Regions from separate parts of the Mesorhizobium sp. M0048 genome, predicted to be linked through region 1. Evidence: predicted binding sites of a transcription regulator. Region 1 holds the regulator's gene; each other region holds the start of a gene.

Region 1 (5,716 bases):
CGGGTATGGCGATGCCATGGGCGATGAACAGCCCGCCTTCGGGAACTGTTATATTGTTGGCCGCCGCGTATCTGTTCACGATGCCGACCGGCCAAGGATAGGAATTGGCGAGCCATATGGCGCCCATGATGACAGCGCAGGTGAGGACACCGAGGAACGTCTCGGCCCAGATCGGGCGCAACGGAAAGCGGAACCGCTTGCGCTGCACCCGTCCGTTGAGCAGCATGAACACAACCGCCAGGCACGCGATAATTCCGACGATCCAGCTCCATCGCGCGCCGATCGAACCCGCCGGCCCACCGCCCATCAGCTGGAAAGTGGCATCAAGCGGCGCAATCGTCTGACCGCTGGCGACCCACCATGCGGCACCCCGCCAGACCAGAAGGCCGCCCAGCGTCACGATGAAGGCCGGCACCTCGAGGTAAGCGATGATGTATCCCTGGAACGCTCCGATCAGAAGGCCGAGCGCCAGGCCAATGGCCAGCGCCAGGATCCAGATCCAGGGGTTGCCGAGTTGTAGACCGATCATTCGCACCAGGAAATGCACCTGCGCAAAGCCCATGACCACGCCGATCAGGCCTTCGGCGGAACCGACCGACAGGTCGATATTGCGCATGACGATAACCAGCACCATTCCGGCGGCCATTATGGCCACGGCGGAAGTCTGCACCGAGAGGTTCCAGAGATTGCGTGGCGTCAGGAAAGTCCGGCTGTCGAAGTCGAACGGATTGACGCCGAGCCGTACGCTGGAAACGACATGCAGGCCGACCCAGATGACCAACAGCGCGCCGACCATGCCGAGCATGCGGGTGTCGATCTCGGTTGCCTTGAGAAACCGGGCAACGATGCCGAGCTCGGATTCCCGCGCCCGGTCTGCCGTGCTGTCGACCGGCGTGTTGGAAGTCGTGTCGGTCATCATGTTTCTCCCGCCGGGTTGCCGTCTGCCGCGGATGCCGGAAGCAGCCTAGAAGTTATCCGCCGGAAGCGGAAAAACAATTCTTTTTGAAAAAACGCCGCGGCGAGCGGCCGCGGCGTTCGGACTTCTCGGAAACGTCGGCTCAGTTGCAGACCGCAACAGTGCCAGCCGCCACGCCGGCGCAGACCTCTTCTTTCTTGATCCAGCCGGCGTCGATGACGACGTTGAGGTTATCCTTGGTGATGGCGACCGGAGTCAGGAACAGCGACTTGACCGTGTTGCCGCCGGGCGTGGTGAAATCCTTCACGCCGGCAATGTCGGTCATCTGCTTGCCGTCGGCAAGCTGCGAGGCGATCTCGGCGGCGTTCTTGCCGAGCTCGCGCGCGTCCTTCCACACCGACACGGTCTGTGTGCCAAGCGCGATGCGGTTCAGTGCGGCGTGGTCGCCGTCCTGGCCCGAGACCGGAACCGATCCGGCCAGCCCTTGCGCCGTCAGCGCGGCGACGACGCCACCGGCGGTGCCGTCATTGGCCGCGACCACGGCATCGACCTTGTTGTCGTTGGCGGTCAGGAACTGTTCCATGTTCTTCTGAGCGTTGGCCGGCAGCCAGCCGTCCGTATAGGCCTCGCCGACATTCTTGATCTTGCCGCTGTCGATGGCCTCCTTCAGCACCTCCATCGAACCGGCAAACAGGAAATCGGCATTCGGATCGGAACCCGAACCCTTGATGAAGACGTAGTTGCCTTCCGGCTTCACCTTGAAGACTTCGCGGGCCTGCATGCGGCCGACTTCCTTGTTGTCGAAGGTCAGATAGAACACGTCCTTGTTCTCGATCAGCCGGTCATAGCCGACGACCGGGATGCCTTCGTCCAGTGCCTTCTGCACGGCCGGCCCGATGGCCGAGGCATCCTGTGCCAGGATGATCAGCGCATTGGCACCCTGCGAGATCAGGCTCTCGACGTCGGTGAGCTGCTTGCCGGGGTTGGACTGTGCGTCGGCGGAAATATACTTGTCGCCGGCGGCCTCGATGGCCGCCTTCATTGCGGCCTCGTCGGTCTTCCAGCGCTCTTCCTGGAAGTTCGACCAGGAAACGCCGATGACCTTGTCTTTCGCCTGCGCCACCGACGCCAGCGCCAGCGTCATGGCGACACCCGCCAGAATGGCGGTCGTGAATTTCTTCATCATATCCTCCCTGCGCCGCGTACGGCGTGACCAATTGCTCAACGACCAGCTTAGAAGCTCTAATTTTTTCGAGCCTCGAAAAAATACTGGCCCGATCTCCGGCTGCTGTCAACATCGATTGTGATGGATTTTGATGACTGTGCGAGTTTTTTCGAGCGTCGGAATAAACGATGACAGCGCCACCTGCATCTGACACTATTTGCCGCATCCGACACTATTTGTCGGACATTACCGACGGCTTCCGGTTCATGAGCGGCCGCGGCAACCGGGAGGAAAGCAAAACGATGTCGGTCGGAATCCGCCACGACGATTTGCGCCGGCGCAACCGGGCGATGGTGATCTCGGCGGTGCGCCGGGCCGGCCAGCCGTCGCGTACGGAGATCGCAGCCACCACCGGCCTCAGTCATTCAACCATATCGGCGATCTCCTCCGACCTGATACGGGAAGGCATCCTCGCCGAGAGCAAGGCAAGTGAGGCCGTTTCGTTGAAACGCGGTCGTCCGCAGGTCGGCCTCGCCCTCAACCCGGAAGCGGCGGCGGTGCTGACCGTGGTGTTGTCACTGAATTTCCTGTCGGCCGCCATTATCGACTATGCGGGACAGGTGGTCGCCGAGGAACAGCGCCGGCTGGACACGCTGACCATGCCGCGCGACGAGCTGATCCGCGAATGCATGGCCATCGTCCGGCGCCGGCTCGAGGACCCAGACCTTGACGCCCGCAGTGTCGCCCGCATCGCCCTGGCGATTCAGGGCATTACCGACTCCCCTGCACGCGCCATGCTGTGGTCGCCGATCACGCCGCAGACCGACATCGCCTTTGCCGACATGCTGGAAGACGAATTCGGTATCCCGGCCACGGTGGAGAACGACTGCAATATGATGGCGGTGGCTTTGCGCTGGCGCGATCCGGATCGCTATCGCGACGACTTCATCGCCATCCTGCTTTCGCATGGCATCGGTATGGGGCTTGTGCTGAAGGGCGAACTGTTCACCGGGACGCATTCCTCGGGCGGCGAATTTGGCCACATGATCCATCGTCCGGGCGGAGCGCTCTGCCGTTGCGGGCGGCGCGGCTGCATCGAAGCCTATGCCGGCAACTATGCCATCTGGCGCAACGCCAGGCAGATGAGCGAAGACAGCGAACCTATCGCCGACGTCAGCGACGCCGACATGCGCGCGCTGGCCGCCCGCGCGCGCGAGAAGGATGGGCCGGAACGCGAGGCCTACCGCAAGGCCGGCGAAGCGCTGGGTTTCGGTCTCGGCTCGCTGTTCGCGCTGATCGATCCGGCACCGGTCGCGATGGTCGGCGCCAGTGCCGCCGCCTTCGATCTGATCGAGCCGGCCTTGCGCAAGGCCATCGCCCAGACCGCCGGCGGCCAGCACTCGGGCTCGATCTCCTTCGATACCGAGCCGAACGAATTGCCGCTGATCCGCGAAGGCTGCGCGATGCGGGCGTTAAGCTTCGTCGACCAGGAGATTTTCGCGCCGGGCGCGCAAATGAGGCCCGGCGTCAGAAAGAACGTCGCCTGACCAGGCGGGTCAATCTTCCCTGATCGCATAGCCGGCACCGCGGATGGTGCGGATGACATCCGGCATGCGGCCGTTATTGACGGCTTTACGCAGCCGCCCGACATGGACGTCGACGGTGCGTTCGTCGATGTAGATCGTCTCGCCCCAGACATTATCGAGCAACTGGCTACGCGAGAAGACGCGGCCCGGATGCCGCATCATGAACTCGAGCAACCGGAATTCGGTCGGCCCGAGCCTGATTTCGCTCTTCTTGCGATAGACCCTGTGCGATTCGCGATCGAGCACGATGTCGCCGACCTTCAGCACGCTGGACAGCACTTCCGGCTTGGCGCGCCGCAGCAGCGCCTTGACCCTGGCCATGAATTCCGGCGTCGAAAACGGTTTGACGAGATAGTCGTCGGCGCCGGTCGAAAGACCGCGCACCCGATCGCTCTCCTCGCCGCGCGCGGTCAGCATGATGATCGGCAGCCGCTCGGTTTCGGGGCGCACGCGCAACCGGCGGCAGAGCTCGATGCCGGAAACCGCCGGTATCATCCAGTCGAGCACCAGAAGGTCGGGCACATTCTCCTGCAAACGGATCTCGGCTTCGTCGCCGCGTGTCACCACCTCGACCTGGTAGCCTTCGGATTCGAGATTGTAGCGGAGCAGCACGCCCAACGGCTCCTCGTCCTCCACCACCATTATGCGTGGTGCGATCATCGGCTGGGCACCCCCATCATGTCACCGGCGCGGACATTGTCGTTTCGTCCTGCTTCGGACGATTGACCGGCAATTGTTCGCCGGTCAGCACATAATACGCATTTTCGGCGATGTTGGTGACATGGTCGCCGATCCGCTCGAGATTCTTGGCGCAGAACAGCAGATGCGTGCAAGCAGTGATGTTGCGCGGATCTTCCATCATGTAGGTTAACAGCTCGCGGAACACGGACGTGTATTTGACGTCGATACGCTCGTCGGCGGCGCGCAGCTTGGCCAAGGCGGCCGCATCGCCTGCAGCATACTCCTCGATGACGCCCTGCACCTGGATGAGCACTAGCTGCGCCATCGCATCGATGGAATGCGATAGGTCGCGCGGCGTGGCGCTGAGGCCGACCGCGCTCACACGCTTGGCGATATTCTTGGCAAGGTCGCCGATGCGTTCGAGGTCGCCGGCCATGCGGATCGCTCCGACGACATGGCGCAGATCGTGAGCCATTGGCTGGCGCTTGGCGATCAGGGTGATGGCGCGATCGTCCAGTTCGCGTTGACGCGCATCCATGATGGCGTCGTCGGAGACGACGCGTTGCGCCAGCACGTTATCGGAATTCAACAGGGCCTTGGTCGCCCCGCCGACCATCGAACCGGCGAGGTCGGCCATGTCGCGGATCAGCTTGCTGATCTGCTCGAGATCCTCGTCGAAAGAAGCGACTGTGTGTTCGCCCATGGTCCTGTCCTCATATGCATGATCGGAACGGCTCAGCCGAAGCGGCCAGTGATGTAGTCCTGCGTGCGCTTCTCGCGGGGCGACGTGAATATCTTCTCGGTCCGGTCGAACTCGACCAGTTCACCCAGATACATGAAGGCGGTCTGGCGCGACACGCGCGCCGCTTGCTGCATGTTGTGGGTGACGATGACGATCGTGTAGTCGGCTTGCAGCTCGTCGATCAGTTCCTCGATCTTGGCCGTCGACAGCGGGTCGAGGGCCGAAGCCGGTTCGTCGAGCAGAATGACTTCCGGCTTCACTGCCACGGTGCGGGCAATGCAGAGCCGCTGCTGCTGGCCGCCGGACAGGCTCAAGCCGCTGGCGTTTAGCTTGTCCTTGACCTCGCTCCACAGCGCGGCCCGCTTCAACGCTTGCTCGACGCGGCCGTCCATCTCGGACTTGCCGAGATTCTCGTAGAGCCTGACGCCGAAGGCTATGTTCTCGTAGATCGACATCGGGAACGGCGTCGGCTTCTGGAATACCATGCCGATCTTTGTCCTGAGGAGGTTGAGATCCTGCGACCGGTCGAGAATGTTCTTGCCGTCGAGCAGCACCTGGCCCTCGGCGGTCTGTTTCGGGTAGAGCTCGTAGATGCGGTTGAAGACGCGCAGCAGCGTCGATTTCCC
Region 2 (5,716 bases), on a different contig from region 1:
ATCCGCATCACCCCCAGCACGCCGCCCTCGAGAATGTCGAGTTCACCGTCCATGTAGGCTTCCGGCACCGCCAGCATCGGATCGAAAGTGATGGCGCGCTCGGCATGCCTGGTCTTGATGTGCATGTGCACCGGTTCGCCGCTGCCGTCACCGAAAGTCACCATCGAGCCTTGCGGCCCTGTCACCTTGAGATTGCCTGTGCGGACCAGGCGGTCGAGAATGCGTTTCAGCAGAATATTCATGACCAAATGTCCCCTCTCGGTCAGACAGGCTGTCTTATTCTGCATCAAGATATAGGGGTTCGAAAAGTTCCATTTGGCATAAAAATGCCCGGGTACGAGGCCCGGGCATTGGTCCAGAATAGCGATTAGCCGGCGAATGCCGACGAATGACGATCAGCCGTTGTCTTCGCCGCCCTCGAACTCCGCATTCGGATCGAAGAAGTTTTCCGGCCGCGCATTATCGTTGATGTCCTCGCCGTAGATGGCTTCCGCGGTTGTCAGCGTTTCGCCCTTGGCCTGGCGCTCGGCTTCGTCGGCCGTGCGGGCAATGTTGAGCGTGATGGTAACCTCGACCTCCGGATGCAGCGCGATCGCCACATTGGTGACGCCAATGGTCTTGATCGGCTGGTTGAGCAGGATCTGGTTGCGGTTGACCGAAAAACCTTCCGCCGTCACCAGCTCGGCGATGTCGCGTGTCGAGACCGAACCATAAAGCTGACCGGTCTCGCCGGCTGAGCGCACGGCGATGAAGCTCTTGCCGTCGAGCTTTTCTGCAATCTGCGCGGCCTCGGACTTGCGCTCCAGGTTGCGGGCTTCCAGTTGCGCCCGCTGTCCCTCGAACTTCTTCTTGTTAGCTTCGTTGGCGCGCAGCGCCTTGCCCTGCGGCAACAGGAAATTGCGGGCGAATCCGTCCTTGACCTTGACGGTGTCGCCCATCTGGCCGAGGCGGGAAACGCGTTCGAGAAGAATGACTTCCATGGTTTTGTTCCTTCGCTTGGGCGCTATCCTCAGGATCGGCGCCGAGTTGTCTGGAACAGGTCAGAAAGCTGGGGCGTCACCGCCTGTGTCGCTGTCCTGCCTGTCGCGGCAGTTAGGATCTCGTGTCGAAATCCAACCCGGGATTTGGTGTTCGATCCGGCTACGCCCGTCGTGGCCGGTGACAAAAAGCGGGCGGCGAACCGCCCGCGTAGATTTAGCGGACCACGTAGGGCAGCAGGCCGAGGAAGCGGGCACGCTTGATCGCCTTGGCGAGTTCGCGCTGCTTCTTCTGGCTGACGGCGGTGATGCGCGATGGCACGATCTTGCCGCGCTCGGAGATGTAGCGCTGCAGAAGCCGCACGTCCTTGTAGTCGATCTTCGGCGCGTTGGCGCCAGAGAACGGGCAAGTCTTGCGGCGGCGGTGGAAGGGGCGCCGGGTTGGGATCTGATTGATGTCGACCATTATTCTGCGGCTCCTTCAAAGCCTTCGCGCGGACGGCGCGGGCCACGATCGGCACCGCCATCGCCGAAGCTGCGCGGCGGACGATCACCACGGTCACCGCGATCGCGGTCGCCGAATGAGCGCGGGCCACGGTCGCGGTCGCCGAAGCCGCCGCGTTCCGAGCGCTCTTCGCGCTTCTGCATCATTGCCGACGGACCTTCCTCATGCGCATCGACCTTGATGGTCAGGAAACGCAGTACGTCCTCGGACAGACCCATCTGGCGCTCCATTTCGTTGAGCGCGGCCGGGGGGCAGGTGATGTCCATGAGTGTATAATATGCCTTCCGGTTCTTGTTGACCCGGTAGGTGAGGGACTTCAGTCCCCAGTTCTCGACCCGGCCGACGGACCCGCCATTCGCGGTGATGACGCCCTTGTACTGTTCGACAAGCGCATCGACCTGCTGCTGCGAGAGGTCCTGCCGAGCAAGAAACACATGTTCGTATAGAGCCATAGTGTTCGTGCCTTTCTTCGTTTCTCTCCCGGTTCCCGGCGGCAAAAGCCTCTGCAACTTCTCTGACCCGCAATCCTTGCGAAGGCGGGGAAGAAAGGAGCATGACGAGACGGTCGAGAGCGGAGACACGGGAGGCGGAAGCGCTTCTGGCTTCACGCGAAGGTTTCGAAAAACCTCCGGCCCTCCGTTCAGCCCCCAGCAAGGACCGGCAGATTGCGGGCGTCTATACAGGAATTTGGCCGCAAGGCAAGGGCAAACGGCCGACGTGTCGTAAGCAGATGAGTTGTCCGGATTAGGTAGCACATGAGTTGTCCGGTCTTATTGGGCTGCTGGCCTCATTCGCAAGGTCTTACGGATTCCCTGCCCGGACCCAAGAATGTTTTCCTGCATTTCGCCTGACAAAACAAACCGGATGCCCTGTTCGTATAATCGCGGGAGACGGTCGAGGTAACGCCAACAAATCGAACAGCTCTACGCAGTCGGCAATCAGCTGCAACAATTCCCGTCTCTCGACGACACGATCGGAGTTCGCGCATCACGCTGCAACTTCAGCTGCCTCAGCTCGTGTGTGCAGCCACTTTGCCTGTGGTTTCGGGGAAGAAATCGGGCGCCGCATGGCGCTTGCCGAACATCATGTCGTATTGCAGCAGACGGAAGTCGCGGATTGCCGGGTCGATCTCTTTCTGACGCGACCAATCGGGGGTGGCCTCGCCCCCCGGTGCCAACAGCAAATTACGGTCGATGACGCGGTAGCGCTCTCGCAACTGGCCGAGGAAGCCGGTGTAATAGGGATGGCTGATGCCGGCCGTTTTCAGGATATGGTAGGGCAGGAAGGCCGGGCTGACGGCGCCCAGATCCTCGGAGGGGCCGCTGCGGTTCGACCAGACGATCAATGGCGTCTGGTGGTGCTGCAGCATCTGGTCGGCCGGCTCCTTGCGCGGCGCGACATTGTCCTTCAGGAAACCGGTCTCGACGTAGACCGGCCCAAGCGGCGGCAGGTGATCGCCGAAGAATGCGATGACGGTCGGCCGCTCGCGTTTCTTCGCCCATTCGATCAGCCGCTCGAGGCCGCGGTCCGCGTCGGAAGAGCCTTCGGCGTAGCTCAACAGCGATTCACGTGCCCATTGGCTGATCGGCGCCTGCACCTTGTGGGTCGGATTGGTATAGCGATACGGCTCATACGGCCCGTGGTTCTGCAGGCTGACGGCGAAAAAGAAGACCGGCTCGGCGCTGGTATCGGCTTCGCGGATGATCTCGTCGGTCATCGCTGCGTCCGACGCGAGCGGTCCGCGCTTCTGCATGGGCGGCAACGTCTCCTCGGACTTGAAGTCGTTGAAGCCGAAATCGGCATAGACGGCCCCCCGGTTCCAGAACCAGTTGGTGCCGGGATGGATGGCGCGCGCTCGGTAGCCCTGACTTTTCAGGAAGGTCGCCAGCGAGGGAGTCGGTGTCCGCACATATTGCTGGTAGGGAATGCTGCCCGCCGGCAGGAAGGCGTTGGAAAAGCCGGTCAGGGCCTCGAACTCGATGTTGGCCGTCATGCCGCCGAACTCGGGCGAGAACATGTAGCCCGTGCGCAGTGCCCGCACATTGGGGATAGGGTCGGGTGTGATGGTGACGCCGGGCAGCTTGGTCGGATCCCAGAAGGATTCGCTCATCACGACGATGATGTCGGGCTTCTCGGCAGGTACCGAGGCGATCACCTGCGGTTTGCCGATCGCTTCGATCGCCTTGTCGGAATAGCCGGGCGGCGCCGAGACATGCGCCATCGGGACGTTCAGCGCGAAGGCGAGCGCAAAACCGTTCGAGGCATAGTTTTCCTTCTGGTCCCACATAATCGGGATGATCTGCAGCCGGTCGCGCGTCCACGAGAAAGTGGCATAGTCCATGATGGAGACGAAGAAAGCGATCAGCGGCACCGTCAGCGTCAGCCGGGCAAGGCGGCCCTTGTGGCTGAGCGCCGGAACGCGGCGGCGCCATAACCGCCAGCCATAGACGAGCAGCGACAGCCCGCCGACGATGCCGATCGCCAGGGCAATGGCGGTTCCCGGGCGATCGCGGACCAGGAGTGGCATCAGTGCCACGATCTGCCGGGAATAGAGGAAATCGGTCGGATAGAGCGGATCGCCGAGATAGAGCGACTTCTGGTGGCCGACGAACGCCAGCGACAATGTCAGCGGCGCGACGATCATCAGGCTCTGATGGCTGCGGCCGAGCACGGCGTCGAGGCCGATGAGGATCAGCGCAAAAATGATGATCGTGGTCCAGCCGGGTTTGAAAGGCTGCAGAAAGAAATCAATGGTGCCGGCAAAGTTGCCGCGCACGATCAGTTCGATGGCAAACACCAGGATAGCCGCAGCCAGCAAGCTGATAAGGCCATAGCGGATGACAGGCCATCTGCGCGCCGGCAGATAGCCAGTCGACGGATCGCCTTCAAGAAACTGTGGCGCCGCCTCGGCTGCGCTCTGCTTGGTCTTTGCCACTTCAATAGTTCCCCGGCCCGCAACAAAGGCGTCACTCGATTGTCATCGAACTGTCACGCAAAGCCTAGCGCCTGCGGCGGAAATAAGAAGAGCCAGCAAACAAATCGTGAGCGGTTTTCATCATGAGTGATCGCCAAAAAGCCTGCCGAAACAGGCACTCGGCCGACGCCGAGCGGTCAAGGTTGGACTTGACTTGGGCGCACGCCTTGCGTCACAGGCAGCGAGAACCAGCAGCTGGGAGCCGACGATGGCCATCGCATTCACCTTTCCGGGGCAGGGCAGCCAGGCTGTCGGCATGGGCAAGGACCTCGCCGATACTTTTGTGGAATCGCGGCAGATCTTCGAGGAAGTCGACGACGCGCTCGGTGAAAAACTATCGCAGCTGATCTGGGAAGGCCCGGAAGAGACGCTGACGCTGACCGCCAATGCTCAGCCGGCGCTGATGGCGGTGTCACTTGCCGCAGTCCGGGCGCTGGAGGCGCGCGGCTTCTCCCTGAACGGCAAGGTCACCTATGTCGCCGGCCATTCGCTCGGTGAATATTCGGCACTTGCGGCCGCTGGTTTCGTTTCGGTCGCCGACGCCGCCCGGCTGTTGCGTATCCGCGGCAATGCCATGCAGGCGGCTGTACCGGCCGGCGAGGGCGCGATGGCGGCGATCATCGGGCTGGAACAGGCCGACGTCGAGGCCGCTTGCGCAGAGGCCGCCCAAGGCACCGCCAAAGATCCCGCGCAAGCCTTGGTGTGCCAGATCGCCAACGACAATGGCGGCGGCCAGCTGGTGATCTCCGGCGCCAGGCCGGCGGTCGAACTGGCGGCGAAGCTATGCACGGAAAAGGGCGCCAAGCGGGCGCTGATGCTGCAGGTCTCGGCGCCCTTCCATTCGGCATTGATGAAGCCTGCGGCCGAGATCATGCGGGAGGCGTTGGCCGCCGTGACGAAGCGTGCGCCGGTCGTGCCGCTGGTCTCGAATGTTACTGTGACCCCGACGAGCGATCCTGACGAGATTGCCCGCCGCCTCGTCGAACAGGTGATCGGGCGCGTGCGCTGGCGCGAAACGGTGGAGTGGTTCGGCAGCAACGGCGTTGCGACGCTTTACGAAGTGGGCGCCGGCAAGGTGCTGTCGGGGCTGGCCCGCCGCATCAACCGCGATATTGCCACCACTGCCATCGGATCCGCGGCGGATGTCGAGGCGGCGCTGGCGGCGCTTGCATAATCAACTGGCGATTTGACCCCGCTCCATGCAAAGGGTGTTCGCTCAGATCAGGAGGCAAGAATGTTCGAATTGACCGGCCGCAAGGC
Region 3 (5,716 bases), 100 kb from region 1:
GACCGTGCGCAGGCGCGGCTTGAGCACGGCAATGCTTGCGCCGCGTCGGCTGGCTGTGCGGATTGCCGGAGCAGCCACGCCCGTCAGTTCGCCGAACGTCTCGATCGGAGCCGGTTTGCCGAGGTAATAGCCTTGCCCGATCTCGCAAGCCTCGGCGTCCAGGAACTGCAATTCACCCGGCGTCTCGATGCCCTCCGCAAGGACCGGTAGGCCGAGACCGCGTCCAAGCCCCAGAACGGCGCGGACGATCGCCGCGAACTGGGCGTTCTTGTCGACCGATTTGATGAACGACCCGTCGATCTTGATCTTGTCGAAGGGAAAGGCGCTAAGGTTGGACAGCGAAGAGTAGCCGGTGCCAAAATCGTCCATCGCTACATGCACGCCAAGCGCCTTGACCTGCCTCAAGGCCGCCAGCGCGCGGGGCATATCCTTCACCAGGGCTGTTTCGGTGATCTCCAGTTCCAGCCTGCCGGGTGTCAGGCCGGACCTCGCCAGTGCGTCATGCACCTTGCGGCTGAAGTTCGGATTGTGAAGCTGCACGGCGGAGACGTTGACAGCGACCATCAGCGGATTTGTCCAGCGAGCAGCATCGTTACAAGCCGTCGTCAGCACCCAGTCGCCGATCTGGGCGATCGCGCCACTGTCTTCGGCCACGGGGATGAAAACAGCCGGAGAAATATCACCCCGCTCAGGGTGCTGCCACCGGACCAGGGCTTCGAAGCCGATCATCCTGCCGCCACGGATTTCCTTCTGAGGCTGGTAGACGAGGTGGAACTCCTTGCGGGCGATGGCCTGGCGCAATTCATGCTCCATCACGCGCTTGTCGCGGGCCGCGGTGCCCATGGCTATCTCGAAAAACCGGTAAGTGTCCCTGCCTTCGGTTTTGGCGCGATGGAGTGCCGTGTCGGCATGGCTGATCAGGCCGGCCTGATCTTCGGCATCCAGCGGAAAGAAGGCGATGCCGATGCTGGCCGAGACGAGGCCGGAGCCGACCGAAACCCTGTTTTCCTCGCGGATCGCCGCCAGCAAGTCCTCGGCTATCCGGCCTGCGGCCAGGGGGTCGGGGAGGTTCGGAGCTATGATGGCAAATTCGTCGCCGCCGAGACGCGCGAGCATTTGTCCGTGGCGCGGAATGCCGGAAATGCAGTGCGCGAGCTTCTGCAGCATCGCGTCACCGGCGCTGTGGCCGTAGAGGTCGTTGACTTGCTTGAACCGGTCGAGGTCAAGCAGCAGGAGCGCCAGATATCCATCCTTGCCGCCACGATCCATCGAGGCGAATTCTGCTTCCAGCCGGGAAGAAAAGCTCCGCCGATTGGCAAGCCCGGTAAGCGGATCGAAATGCGCGAGGCGGAGAATCTCTTCTTCTGCCTTCTTGCGCTCACGGATGTCGCGAACGGCAAGCACCGTATGAGGCCTGCCGCAGTAGGTGATCTTCCTGGCGATCAGCTCGACAGGAATTCTCGCGCCGTCGCTGCCCCTTAATGTCGCTTCCTGCGCCTGTTCGCCGAAGCCGGACATATCGGCTGCGCTCTGTCCGTCGAAAAGCTCGCCGAGTTGCATCGTGTTCAGGGTGGCTGTCGCTGTTCCGGTCAGCTTCGCCATACTGTCATTGGCACTGACGATGCGGGTGCCATCGCAAACGATCAGACCTTCCACCGCCGCGTTGGCGAGATCGTGCATGCGATCGGCCTCGAGCTTCTGGCGGCGAAAGCGCAGGTCGATCCACAGCGCCGCACCTGACAGCACAAGGATTACAAGGCTGGCGACCGCTGCGGCAAAGGCCTGGGAAATGGGCTCGACGGAATGTTCGGATATTTCAATCGAGGAATCCGGAATGATCGACACCGCGGCCATCGCGATGAAATGCAAGCTGCAAATGGCCAGCGTCAAAAGCGCGGCGCCGCCGAGAGTCGCGACTGCTGACGGGCGGCGCAAGACGACCAGGAGCGCCAGTGCCGCAAGGGTCACTCCGGCCAGAAGCGACATCGCGACAAGGAGCAGGTTCCATACGACCCGGCCTTCGACCTCGAAAGCCGCCATGCCGATGTAGTGCATCGTCGCGATGGCGCCGCCGAGAATGGCACCACCGACGAGGAAATGGTCGATGCCGCGGCGCAAGGTGGCGACCCACATCCCAAGCGCGGTCAGGATGACGGCGGCGGCAAGCGAAAAGGCGGATAGTCCCGGATTGTACGCGTTCGGTATTCCCGGCGTAAACGCGGTCATGGCGATGAAATGCGTCGCCCATATGCCGAACCCGGTCGAAGCCGCGGCAATCATCAGCCAGACAAGCCGGTTTCGCTCGGTCGATCGGCCGACATGCTTAAGGAGATTAACCGCACAGAAACAAGAAATTCCACAGACGAGTGCGGCGAGCGCAACCAGTCTCAGGTCGTGCTGATTTACGATACAATTATAGACCGTCAGCATCCTGGTTCACTCGGTCAAAACTAACAGGGGAGGTGTGACGGATTAGCTCTTGGAGATTTTAACGAATAGTTAACCCGTGGGCCATGAGGCGGGTCTTTTCGGGGGAAAACCGATGCCGCTGCGCCGAAAAAGGCGGTGATGTCGTTTCTGACGCCCGAGTGCACTTTAGGAAGGAATGGTGTTCATTGATCGGCAACAAAACCGTTGTCCGATTGTCATCAGCGCCACATATTGGCTTTGCGGAGGTGCCCCTTTCGCCAATGACAAACGGGAGATGAAACATGAAGTTCTTCGGCTTTGCGGCCGGTATCGCCGCCACCGTGACCCTGCTTTCCACCACCTCCGCCTTCGCCGTCACGCAGATCAGCTGGTGGCACGCCATGACCGGCGCCAACGCCGAGGTCGTCGCCAAGATCTCCAAGGATTTCAACGCCAGCCAGAGCGAATATGAGCTCGTTCCGGTGTTCAAGGGCACCTATCCGGAGACGCTGAATGCCGGCATCGCTGCCTTTCGTGCCGGGCAAGCGCCCGATATCCTCCAGGTGTTCGACGTCGGCACCGGCGTGATGATGGCGGCCGAGGGTGCGATAAAGCCGGTGGCCGATGTGATGACCGGCGCCGGGATGACTTTCGACAAGAGCCAGTATCTGCCCGGCATCGCCGGCTATTATTCCAAGCCGGACGGCACCATGCTGTCCTTCCCCTACAACTCCTCCTCGCCGATCCTCTACTACAACAAGGACATCTTCCAGAAGGCGGGCCTCGACGTGAACAATCCGCCCAAGACCTGGAACGAGGTTTGGGAAGCCGCCAAGAAGATCAAAACGAGCGGCGCCGCTTCTTGCGGCTATACCTCGACCTGGCTGACCTGGATCCATCTGGAGAATTTCGCGGCGTGGAATGACGTGCCTTGGGCCACCCAGCAGAACGGCCTGGCCGGCGGCGATGTCGAACTCAAGATCAATGCGCCGATTTTCGTCAACCACTTCCAGGCGCTCGCCGACCTGGCCAAGGACGGCACGTTCAAATATGGCGGCCGCACCTCCGAAGCCAAGCAGATATTCCTCGCCGGCGAATGCGGCATCTTCACTGAATCGTCGGGCGGCCTCGGCGATATCGTCAAGTCCGGCATGAATTATGGCATCGGTCAGCTTCCCTACGACAGTGACGCCAAGGGTGCCCCGCAGAACACAACGCCGGGCGGTGCCAGCCTATGGGTGTTCGGCAACAAGTCGGACGAGGAATACAAGGGCGTTGCCGCCTTCTTTGCCTATCTGTCCAAGACCGATGTGCAGGAATACCTGCACCAGACGTCGGGATACCTGCCTGTGACGCTCGCCGCGTATGAGGCGACCAAGAAATCAGGCTTCTATGACAAGAACCCCGGCCGCGAGACACCCATCCTGCAGATGATCGGCAAGCCGCCGACCGACAATTCCAAGGGCGTGCGCCTGCCGAATCTGCCGCAGGTGCGCGATATCCAGAACGAGGAGCTGGAGAAGATGCTGGCCGGCCAGCAAACCGCCCAGCAGGCCCTCGACAATGCGGTCGCGCGCGGCAACGCCGCAATCAAGGAAGCCCTGGACAACTAACGGGATCGTCTCGGTCAGTCGGTTGGAATATCGCCCACGCGAGCGCGCGTGGGCGATGCCTGGATAGCGAGGGAAATCAGCCTGTCTCCACGCGTCGTCTTTCCCAACAAGATCCTGCCCTACCTGCTGGTGGCGCCACAGCTCGCCATCACCCTGGTTTTCTTCTACTGGCCGGCCGGTCAGGCGCTTTACCAGTCGATGCTCAGGCAAGACCCGTTCGGGCTGAAGAGCAGGTTCGTCTGGTTTGCCAATTTCCGGAAGGTGCTGGCCGATCCGGCCTATCTCAACTCGATCAAGGTTACGGTGGTGTTCTCGCTTGCGACCGCGATCGTTGCCATGGTTGCGGCCCTGCTGCTCGCGGTTATGGCCGAGAAGGCCATGCGCGGCAAAGGCCTCTACCGCACACTGTTGATATGGCCTTATGCCGTGGCGCCGGCGATTGCCGGCATGCTGTGGCTGTTTCTGTTCAACCCTTCGATAGGCTCGTTGGCCTATTTGCTGAGAAGCCTCGGCATCGCATGGGACCCACTGCTCAACGGCACCCACGCCATGATCCTGCTGGTGTCGGCGGCTGCCTGGAAGCAGATCAGCTACAATTTCCTGTTCTTCGTCGCCGGCCTGCAGGCGGTGCCGAAAACGCTGATCGAAGCGGCGGCCATGGACGGCGCCGGCGAAACCAAGCGCTTCTGGACCATCGTCTTCCCGCTGCTTGCGCCGACAACCTTTTTCCTGCTGGTCGTCAACACCGTCTATGCCCTGTTCGACACGTTCGGCATCGTTCATGCCGTCACCGGCGGCGGGCCGGGCAAGACGACCGAGACGCTGGTCTACAAGGTCTACAATGACGGCTTTGTCAATCTGATCCTGGGCGACTCGGCGGCGCAGTCGGTCATTTTGATGGCTATCGTCATCGCGCTCACAGCGATCCAGTTCCGCTATGTGGAACGCAAAGTCCACTACGGCTGAGGGCAGCGATGATCGGCCAGTCCCCGCTCCGCACCTTCATCGCCCATGCCGTGCTCATCCTCGGCATATTGATCGTGGCTTTTCCGATCTACTACACCTTCGTTGCCTCGACGCACACGCTGCAAACGATCCTCAGGCCGCCGCTGCCGCTCTTGCCGGGCGGCCAGCTATGGAACAACTACAGTGAGGCGCTGTTCGGCGGCATCGGCCGTATCGGCGGGGTCAGCGTCGGCAGGCTGCTCCTCAACACCACGATCATGGCGCTCGGCGTTGCGGTCGGAAAGATCTTCATCTCGATCCTGTCGGCCTACGCGATCGTGTTCTTTCGCTTTCCGCTGCGCATGACCTTCTTCTGGCTGATCTTCATCACCTTGATGCTTCCAGTCGAGGTGCGCATCCTGCCGACCTACAAGGTGATGGTCGATCTCGGCATGATCGACACCTATGCCGGCCTGATCGTCCCGCTGATCGCCTCAGCCACCGCAACGCTGCTGTTTCGCCAGTTCTTCATGACCATACCGGGCGAATTGGTCGAGGCGGCGCGTGTCGACGGTGCCGGGCCATGGCGCTTCTTCTTCGATATCCTCCTGCCGCTGTCGCGGACAAACATCGCCGCGCTGTTCGTGATCCTCTTTATCTATGGCTGGACGCAGTATCTTTGGCCGCTGCTCGTCACCAACAGCAACGACATGAACACCATCGTCATCGCGCTGAGAAAGATGGTTTCG

What was found. Region 1 encodes PhoB, which activates phosphate uptake and scavenging genes when phosphate is short. Its sites were predicted from a motif close to TGTCATNNANCTGTCAT; they were not measured.
Region 2: the regulator PhoB is predicted to act here: its motif matches at 4,458-4,474, upstream of NKJ84_RS20385 (LTA synthase family protein).
Region 3: the regulator PhoB is predicted to act here: its motif matches at 2,633-2,649, upstream of ugpB (sn-glycerol-3-phosphate ABC transporter substrate-binding protein UgpB).

Annotation. Positions count from the first base shown of each region.
Region 1 is NZ_JAMYUV010000001.1:257,840-263,555, reverse strand. Features, by position in the region: gene NKJ84_RS01360 (sugar ABC transporter permease) at 1-916, opposite strand, end outside; gene xylF (D-xylose ABC transporter substrate-binding protein) at 1,059-2,099, opposite strand; gene NKJ84_RS01350 (ROK family protein) at 2,384-3,628, shown strand; gene phoB (phosphate regulon transcriptional regulator PhoB) at 3,638-4,327, opposite strand; gene phoU (phosphate signaling complex protein PhoU) at 4,344-5,051, opposite strand; gene pstB (phosphate ABC transporter ATP-binding protein PstB) at 5,084-5,716, opposite strand, start outside.
Region 2 is NZ_JAMYUV010000025.1:61,214-66,929, reverse strand. Features, by position in the region: gene NKJ84_RS20405 (cyclopropane fatty acid synthase) at 1-242, opposite strand, end outside; gene rplI (50S ribosomal protein L9) at 396-980, opposite strand; gene rpsR (30S ribosomal protein S18) at 1,195-1,443, opposite strand; gene rpsF (30S ribosomal protein S6) at 1,443-1,934, opposite strand; gene NKJ84_RS20385 (LTA synthase family protein) at 2,492-4,417, opposite strand; gene fabD (ACP S-malonyltransferase) at 4,665-5,630, shown strand; gene fabG (3-oxoacyl-[acyl-carrier-protein] reductase) at 5,691-5,716, shown strand, end outside.
Region 3 is NZ_JAMYUV010000001.1:359,825-365,540, forward strand. Features, by position in the region: gene NKJ84_RS01925 (bifunctional diguanylate cyclase/phosphodiesterase) at 1-2,430, opposite strand, end outside; gene ugpB (sn-glycerol-3-phosphate ABC transporter substrate-binding protein UgpB) at 2,712-4,022, shown strand; gene ugpA (sn-glycerol-3-phosphate ABC transporter permease UgpA) at 4,104-4,988, shown strand; gene ugpE (sn-glycerol-3-phosphate ABC transporter permease UgpE) at 4,997-5,716, shown strand, end outside.